Regions from separate parts of the Enterobacter sp. 4974935 genome, predicted to be linked through region 3. Evidence: predicted binding sites of a transcription regulator. Region 3 holds the regulator's gene; each other region holds the start of a gene.
The links. Region 3 encodes CRP, which controls carbon source genes, mostly activating them, when cyclic AMP is high. Its sites were predicted from a motif close to ATGTGANNNNNNTCACAT; they were not measured.
Positions count from the first base shown of each region.

Region 1: a site for CRP is predicted at 1,235-1,252, ahead of deoC (deoxyribose-phosphate aldolase). Genes of this name have one in related genera too.
Region 2: a site for CRP is predicted at 817-834, ahead of epd (erythrose-4-phosphate dehydrogenase). Genes of this name have one in related genera too.
Region 4: a site for CRP is predicted at 1,083-1,100, ahead of udp (uridine phosphorylase). Genes of this name have one in related genera too.

Region 1 is NZ_JBZWGT010000003.1:3,717,926-3,720,130, forward strand. Features, by position in the region: gene deoA (thymidine phosphorylase) at 1-224, opposite strand, end outside; gene deoC (deoxyribose-phosphate aldolase) at 325-1,104, opposite strand; gene AC4OVS_RS19030 (YjjI family glycine radical enzyme) at 1,368-2,205, shown strand, end outside.
Region 2 is NZ_JBZWGT010000003.1:588,300-590,504, forward strand. Features, by position in the region: gene tkt (transketolase) at 1-672, shown strand, start outside; gene epd (erythrose-4-phosphate dehydrogenase) at 1,029-2,048, shown strand; gene pgk (phosphoglycerate kinase) at 2,098-2,205, shown strand, end outside.
Region 3 is NZ_JBZWGT010000003.1:178,363-180,567, reverse strand. Features, by position in the region: gene AC4OVS_RS01925 (OsmC family protein) at 36-440, opposite strand; gene crp (cAMP-activated global transcriptional regulator CRP) at 751-1,383, shown strand; gene AC4OVS_RS01915 (YccS/YhfK family putative transporter) at 1,441-2,205, shown strand, end outside.
Region 4 is NZ_JBZWGT010000003.1:4,151,831-4,154,035, reverse strand. Features, by position in the region: gene metE (5-methyltetrahydropteroyltriglutamate--homocysteine S-methyltransferase) at 1-110, shown strand, start outside; gene AC4OVS_RS21085 (dienelactone hydrolase family protein) at 158-964, opposite strand; gene udp (uridine phosphorylase) at 1,224-1,985, shown strand; gene rmuC (DNA recombination protein RmuC) at 2,125-2,205, shown strand, end outside.

The DNA of each region.
Region 1 (2,205 bases), 3.5 Mb from region 3:
AGGCTTTTCCAGTCCAGAACGGTTCCTGAATCTCGCATCGCCATGGTCAGGGACACGCGCTCAGGCATCGACATATCGTGGAAAAAAATGGTCATCGCCAGAGCCGCAATCTGCCCTTCAGAGATGGTGTTATCACGAATGCCGTTGATAAAGAAGCGGATCTCTTCGTCGCTTAATGCATGACCATCACGTTTTTTACGAATAATTTCTTGTGCGAGAAACACGGTAACCTCCATGCGGAATCGGGTGAATGGCGGCGGGTATGTTGACCCGCCCTACGATCCTGTAGGCCGGGTTAGCGTAGCGCCACCCGGCAATTCAAACTTAGTAGCTGCTTGCGCTCTTACCGTCACCGTGACCCAGCGCTTTCAGCAGGCTGGCCAGCAGGCTGGACGCGCCGAAGCGGTAGTGGCGGGAGTCCGCCCAGTCGGCGCCGAACAGCTCGTCGGCAATCGCCAGGAACTGCTGCGCGTCTTCTGCGGTACGCACGCCGCCTGCCGGTTTGAAGCCAACGGTTTTGGACACGCCCATATCACGGATAACTTCCATCATGATGCGTGCGCTTTCCGGAGTCGCGTTGACCGGCACTTTACCGGTAGAGGTTTTAATGAAATCCGCGCCCGCTTTGATGGAGATTTCAGACGCCTTACGAATCAGCGCCTCTTCTTTCAGCTCGCCGGTTTCAATGATCACTTTAAGCAGCACGTTTGCCGCCGCACACGCGTCTTTACAGGCTTTCACCAGGTCAAAACCGACCTGCTCGTTGCCGGCGATCAGCGCGCGGTACGGGAATACCACGTCAACTTCGTCTGCGCCGTACGCAATCGCCGCGCGGGTTTCCGCCAGCGCGATCTCGATGTCGTCATTACCGTGCGGGAAGTTAGTCACGGTCGCAATGCGCACGTCCGGCGTGCCCTGTTCTTTCAGCGTTTTGCGGGCAATCGGGATAAAACGCGGGTAGATACAGACGGCGGCGGTATTACCCACTGGCGTTTTTGCCTGATGGCACAGGGCGATGACTTTTTCATTGGTGTCGTCATCATTCAGGGTGGTCAGGTCCATCAGTTTCAACGCGCGCAGGCTGCTTGCAGTTAAATCGGTCATAACATTCTCCAACGGCAGTGCCGTATAAATTTTACCTTGCGGGTCTGTGAGTATTCTAACATTCACCCGCATCCACACTTCGACATTCATCACAGTTAATGAAAACTGTGTGCAAATTTGCATTACTGTAATGAGATCTTCTTCAAACTTTCATGCGTCAACCGCCGACAAAAGCAGCGATACCCCCTGTCGGATCAAAAGCCCCGGCAGGCTGGCTTCTTACAATTCGTTCACCATCCGCAGAACCCTCAAGGAAGTTGAACATGCCCGACGCCCTGCAACAACGATGCCAGCACATTGTGACCAGCCCGGTGTTAACCCCGGAACAAAAACGTCATTTTCTGGCGCTGGAAGCGGAGAACAATCTGCTCTATCCCGCTCTGCCAGAGGCGGCCCGCGCCGCGCTGGACGAGGGATACATCTGCGACATGTTCGAAGGTCATGCGCCTTACAAACCGCGCTACGTGCTGCCGGACTACGCTAAATTTCTGGCTAACGGCTCAGAATGGCTGGAGCTGGAAGGGGCGAAAGATCTGGATGATGCCCTCTCACTGCTCACTATCCTTTATCACCATGTTCCGTCCGTCACATCGATGCCAGTCTATCTGGGTCAGCTCGATGAGATACTCAACCCATATGTTAAAATTCTAACACAGGATGAAATCGATAGCCGAATAAAACGTTTCTGGCGTTACCTGGACAGAACCCTGCCCGATGCCTTTATGCATGCCAATATCGGCCCGGCGGATACGCCCGTCACGCGTGCCATTTTGCGAGCGGACGCAGAGCTGAAGCAGGTCGCGCCGAACCTGACCTTTATTTACGACCCGGACGTCACCCCTGACGATCTGCTGATGAGCGTGGCGAAAAACATTTGTGAGTGTAGTAAGCCGCATATTTCCAATGGCCCGATAAATGATAAAATTTTCACAAAAGGTCGCTATGGCGTGGTGAGCTGTTACAACTCCCTGCCGCTGGCGGGCGGCGGCAGCACGCTGGTGCGCCTTAACCTGAAAGCGATTGCGGAGCACAGCCGCTCACCGGAAGACTTTTTCACCCGTACCCTTCCCCACTACTGCCAGCAACAAATCGCGATCATCA
Region 2 (2,205 bases), 410 kb from region 3:
GCACGTAACGCCGTGCGTATGGCCGCGCTGATGAAACAGCGTCAGGTGATGGTCTACACCCACGACTCCATCGGTCTGGGCGAAGATGGTCCAACTCACCAGCCGGTAGAGCAGGTGGCTTCCCTGCGCGTGACCCCGAACATGAGCACATGGCGTCCATGTGACCAGGTTGAATCTGCGGTGGCGTGGAAATACGGCGTTGAGCGTCAGGACGGCCCGACTGCGCTGATCCTCTCCCGTCAGAACCTGGCGCAGCAGGAACGTACCCCAGAGCAGCTGGCAAACATCGCCCGCGGTGGTTACGTGCTGAAAGATTGCGCGGGCCAGCCTGAGCTGATCTTTATCGCGACCGGTTCTGAAGTTGAACTGGCCGTTGCCGCATGGGAAAAACTGACTGCTGAAGGCGTGAAAGCGCGCGTGGTTTCCATGCCGTCTACCGATGCGTTCGACAAGCAGGATGCCGCGTACCGCGAATCCGTACTGCCTAAAGCGGTCTCCGCTCGCGTGGCAGTGGAAGCGGGTATCGCTGACTACTGGTTCAAATACGTTGGCCTGAACGGCGCTATCGTCGGTATGACCACGTTTGGTGAGTCTGCGCCGGCTGAACAGCTGTTTGAAGAGTTTGGCTTCACCGTTGAGAACGTTGTCGCTAAGGCGAAAGAACTGCTGTAATTGCCGTTTTGCCCGGTGGCGCTAACGCTTACCGGGCCTACAAATGGCATAAAATGTAGGCCGGGTAAGCGTTAGCGCCACCCGGCTTTTTTGTATGCACGATTCCTCAGACATGTAACTGCTCTGTAAATTATTCCACCGAAAATGTGATGCAAGTCATATAGCTCGCTTATTCATCTGGACAGAGATTCCTTTTATTCCCCGATTCGCTTATTCTTGCTGAAGCGTTTCAGTCGATTAAATGTTCGACAATTGACCAATCAATCGCAGTTTGTGACAGCAAGGATTCCCCTTCGGGCGTCGCTGGATTACTCTTTCAGCCACCTCAAACTCAGGGATAGCTTTGCAGGAGATCTATGACCGTACGCGTAGCGATTAATGGCTTCGGTCGCATCGGGCGCAACGTGGTTCGTGCTTTATATGAATCCGGGCGTCGTGCGGAAATCACCGTGGTGGCAATCAATGAACTGGCGGATGCTGCGGGCATGGCGCATTTGTTGAAATATGACACCAGCCACGGTCGCTTTGCCTGGGACGTTCGCCAGGAAAGGGAACAGCTGTTCGTCGGTGACGATGCCATCCGCGTGCTGCATGAGAACAGTATTGAAGAGCTGCCCTGGCGCGAACTGGGTGTGGATGTGGTGCTGGACTGTACCGGCGTGTACGGTAACCGTGAACATGGCGAAGCGCATCTGAATGCTGGCGCGAAAAAAGTGCTGTTCTCCCATCCCGGCAGTCACGACCTCGACGCCACCGTCGTGTTTGGTGTCAACCAGCACGAGCTGCAGGCTGAACACCGCATTGTCTCCAACGCCTCCTGTACCACCAACTGCATTATTCCGGTCATTAAACTGTTAGACGATGCGTATGGCATTGAATCCGGTACCGTGACCACGATTCACTCCGCCATGCATGATCAGCAGGTTATCGACGCCTACCATCCGGATTTACGACGCACTCGCGCGGCGAGCCAGTCCATCATTCCGGTGGATACGAAACTGGCTGCCGGGATCACGCGTATTTTCCCGCAGTTTAACGACCGTTTCGAAGCGATTGCCGTGCGCGTCCCGACGATAAACGTCACCGCAATCGATCTTAGCGTGACGGTGAAAAAGCCGGTAAAAGCCTGTGAAGTCAACCTGTTGCTGCAAAAAGCGGCACAGGGAGCATTTCATGGTATAGTTGACTATACGGAATTACCGTTGGTCTCAGTAGATTTTAACCACGACCCGCACAGCGCCATCGTGGATGGCACGCAGACGCGAGTCAGTGGTGCGCACCTCATCAAGACGCTGGTCTGGTGTGATAACGAATGGGGCTTTGCTAACCGAATGCTCGACACCACGTTAGCCATGGCCGCAAAAGGTTTCAGGTAGAGCGCACCTTGCGCTTGCAAAACTTTAAGAATCAACGAGAGGATTCACCATGTCTGTAATTAAGATGACCGATCTGGATCTGGCAGGTAAACGCGTTTTCATCCGTGCCGATCTGAACGTACCGGTTAAAGATGGCAAAGTGACCAGCGACGCGCGT
Region 3 (2,205 bases):
GTAGGGCGGGTAAGCGAAGCGCCACCCGCCAAAAATTAAGCCTCGATCACTTCATACGAATGGGTGATGTTTACCGCTTTCTCCAGCATTAATGCCACAGAGCAATATTTCTCCGCAGACAGGTCAACCGCACGCGAGACCGCCGCATCCTTCAGTTCTTTGCCGGTGACGATAAAGTGCAGATTAATATGCGTGAACAGACGTGGCGCCTCTTCGCGACGTTCTGACGTCAGCTTCACTTCACAATCGGTCACGTCATGACGGCCTTTTTGCAGGATCGACACTACGTCGATCGCGCTGCATCCACCAGCCGCCATCAGCACCATTTCCATCGGGCTGGGAGCTTTATCGCCGGAGTTGCCATCCATCAAAACCTGGTGCCCGGAAGCAGACTCGCCCAGGAACGTTAACCCTTCAACCCATTTCACACGCGCTTGCATATTCACTCACTCCAACGTTGCATTTTTTATGACAGATTACGTGTACGTTACATTTCTCGCAACGGAAGGCGACCTGCGTCATGCTGAAGCGAGACACCAGGAGACACGCGGCGAAAGCTATGCTAAAACACTCTGGATGCTACAGTAATACATTGACGTTACACATGTATGCAGAGGACATCAAACTTTACTGGCTGCGAAACGTTACGACAGCCGACTTCCCAGGTATGGGTAAGAATTCGATTGCAACCCCAGAGTCCGGATGCATCTTATGACTCTGGTGACAGCTTATAACAGAGGATAACAGCGCATGGTGCTTGGCAAACCGCAAACAGACCCGACTCTCGAATGGTTCTTGTCTCATTGCCACATTCATAAGTACCCATCAAAGAGCACGCTGATTCACCAGGGTGAAAAAGCGGAAACGTTGTATTACATCGTTAAAGGCTCGGTGGCCGTGCTGATCAAAGATGAAGAAGGGAAAGAGATGATCCTTTCTTATCTGAACCAGGGCGATTTTATCGGTGAACTGGGCCTGTTTGAAGAAGGCCAGGAACGTAGCGCCTGGGTTCGTGCAAAAACAGCATGTGAAGTGGCTGAAATTTCTTACAAGAAATTCCGTCAGCTGATTCAGGTCAACCCTGACATCCTGATGCGTCTTTCTTCCCAGATGGCACGCCGTCTGCAAGTGACCTCTGAGAAGGTGGGTAACCTCGCCTTCCTGGACGTGACCGGTCGTATCGCGCAGACGCTGTTGAACCTGGCGAAACAGCCAGACGCCATGACCCACCCTGACGGTATGCAAATTAAAATTACCCGCCAGGAAATCGGTCAGATCGTCGGCTGCTCCCGTGAAACAGTGGGCCGTATCCTGAAGATGTTGGAAGATCAAAACCTGATCTCCGCCCACGGTAAAACCATCGTGGTTTACGGGACCCGTTAATTCCGGTCAGACGGCGTGCCGCCGCAGGGTGGCACGCCGTTTTTGTCTCTACTCCTTATGTGGCGCAGGCTGATCTATCACCCGGAAGTTAACTACGCACTGCGACAAACGCTGGTGTTGTGTCTTCCCGTGGCCGTGGGCCTGATCCTCGGACATCTTCAGCAAGGCCTGCTGTTTTCCCTCGTGCCCGCCTGCTGCAACATTGCCGGTCTGGACACCCCGCATAAACGCTTTTTCAAACGCCTGATTATTGGCGGCTGCCTGTTTGCCGGCTGTAGCCTTGCCGTGCAACTCTTACTGGCCCGCGACATTCCTCTGCCGCTGATCCTGACCGTGCTGGCGATGACGCTTGGCGTAACCGCTGAAATCAGCTCGCTGCACGCCCGCCTGCTTCCCGCGTCGCTGATTGCCGCCATCTTCACCTTAAGCCTTGCGGGCAATATGCCGGTGTGGGAGCCATTGCTGATCTACGCCCTCGGCACGCTGTGGTACGGGCTGTTTAACTGGTTCTGGTTCTGGTTGTGGCGGGAACAGCCGCTTCGCGAATCCCTGAGCCTGCTCTACGTGCAGCTTGCTGAATACTGCGAAGCAAAATACACCCTGCTCACGCAACATACCGACCCGGAAAAATCCCTGCCGCCGCTGCTGGCACGCCAGCAAAAAGTGGTGGATCTGATCAGCCAGTGCTATCAGCAGTTGCACATGCTTGCCGCCAACAAAAATCATGAATATAAGCGGCTGCTGCGTACCTTCCAGGTCGGGCTGGATTTGCAGGAGCATATTTCCGTCAGCCTTCATAATCCGGAAGAGGTGCAAAAGCTG
Region 4 (2,205 bases), 4.0 Mb from region 3:
AACGTCTGTGGGTAAACCCGGACTGCGGCCTGAAAACCCGTGGCTGGCCTGAAACCCGCGCGGCGCTGGCGAACATGGTGCAGGCGGCGCAGAATTTGCGTCAGGCTTGATGAAATGTAGGCCCGGTCAGGCGTAGCCGCCACCGGGCTTTTTGCTTTTACGCTTTTTTCCCGCCGTACTGGCTAAACCATGTCAGCATCCGCTGCCAGCCATCTTTCGCCGATTCCGCATGATAGCTCGGACGATAATCGGCATTAAAGGCGTGCCCGGCTTCCGGATACACCACAATTTCCGCCTTCGCGTTTGCTGCGCGCAACGCATGGCGCATGGTCTCGACCGTATCAAGCGGGATCCCGGTATCCTGACCGCCATAGAGCCCCAACACAGGCGCATTTAAATCCGTGGCAATATCAACAGGTTGCTTCGGTGAATTCAGCGTTTTTTCACCCACCAGCTTGCCGTACCAGGCCACGGCCGCTTTTAGCTGCGGGTTATGCGCGGCGTACAACCAGCTAATGCGTCCGCCCCAACAGAAGCCGGTCACCATCAGACGGTGCGGGTCGCCACCGTTGCGCGCTGCCCAGCTGGCAACGTGGTCGAGATCGGCCAGCACCTGCGCGTCCGGCACTTTGTTGACCAGGTTGCTGAACAGCGTCGGGATGTCGCTGTAATCATTCGGATCGCCCTGACGGAAATACAGTTCCGGCGCAACGGCCAGGTAACCTTCCAGCGCCAGACGGCGGCAGAGGTCGCGAATATGTTCATGAACGCCAAATATTTCCTGCACCACGATCACGATGGGCAGCGGGCCATCGGCGGATTTTGGCCGCGCGTGGTACGCTGGCATGTTCTCTCCCTGGGAGGGAATGGAGGTCTCGCCTGCGGTAATGGCCTCTTCAGGGGTTGAGACGATGGTTGAAGCATGCGGGGCCGCAGCAGGTGCAAAACCGGTTTTTTCAGTCATGGCATTCTCCGTACCAATGAATGGATTAGCGCAAAGATAAATATAGACACCAGGTTAACAACCCACAGTGCCTTATAGCGTCTATCTTTTGTGCAGCACCCGGCGGTATAACTTGTTAATGTGATGTGAATCACCATTTTATGGAAATTAACTGCAATCATTTTCATTCATGGTGAGGTGTGTCACGAAATAATGCACATTGCTTCTGTAAAGTACCGTTTTACTTCTTCTGACAAACCGACCCACAGAGGAGTCACCTATGTCTAAGTCTGATGTTTTTCATCTCGGCCTCACTAAAAACGATTTACAAGGGGCTACGCTTGCTATCGTCCCTGGCGATCCTGAGCGTGTGGAAAAGATCGCCGCGCTGATGGATAAGCCGGTTAAGCTGGCAGCGCATCGCGAATTCACCACCTGGCGCGCAGAGCTGGACGGTAAAGCGGTGATCGTGTGCTCTACCGGTATCGGTGGCCCGTCTACCTCTATCGCCGTTGAAGAGCTGGCACAGCTGGGCATTCGTACTTTCCTGCGCATTGGCACCACAGGCGCCATTCAGCCGCACATCAACGTGGGCGACGTGCTGGTTACCACCGCATCCGTGCGTCTGGACGGGGCAAGCCTGCACTTTGCACCGATGGAATTCCCGGCAGTGGCTGATTTCGAATGCACCACCGCGCTGGTTGAAGCCGCGAAGTCCGTGGGCGCCACCACCCACGTGGGCGTCACTGCATCTTCCGATACCTTCTACCCGGGCCAGGAGCGTTACGACACCTTCTCTGGTCGCGTGGTGAGCCGTTTCAAAGGCTCCATGGAAGAGTGGCAGTCGATGGGCGTCATGAACTACGAAATGGAATCTGCGACGCTGCTGACCATGTGCGCAAGCCAGGGTCTGCGTGCCGGTATGGTGGCGGGCGTTATCGTCAACCGTACCCAGCAGGAGATCCCGAACGCTGAAACCATGAAGCAGACGGAAAGCCATGCGGTGAAAATCGTGGTTGAAGCGGCGCGCCGTCTGATCTAATTCTCTCTTCAGTGCTAAAAGGCCGACATGCTCGGCCTTTCTTTTTTGCGTAACGCCTCGCAGGAAAACCCTTTCAAACTGGACGTTCATACAGCACAATTCTATTTTGTGCGGGTTACACGTGGATGCAGGGGGCATTGTGGATATCTCAATCCTGGTTTATGCGGTAGTTGCGCTGGTGAGCGTGGGGATTGGCTGGCTCATTTGCGGCTACCAACAT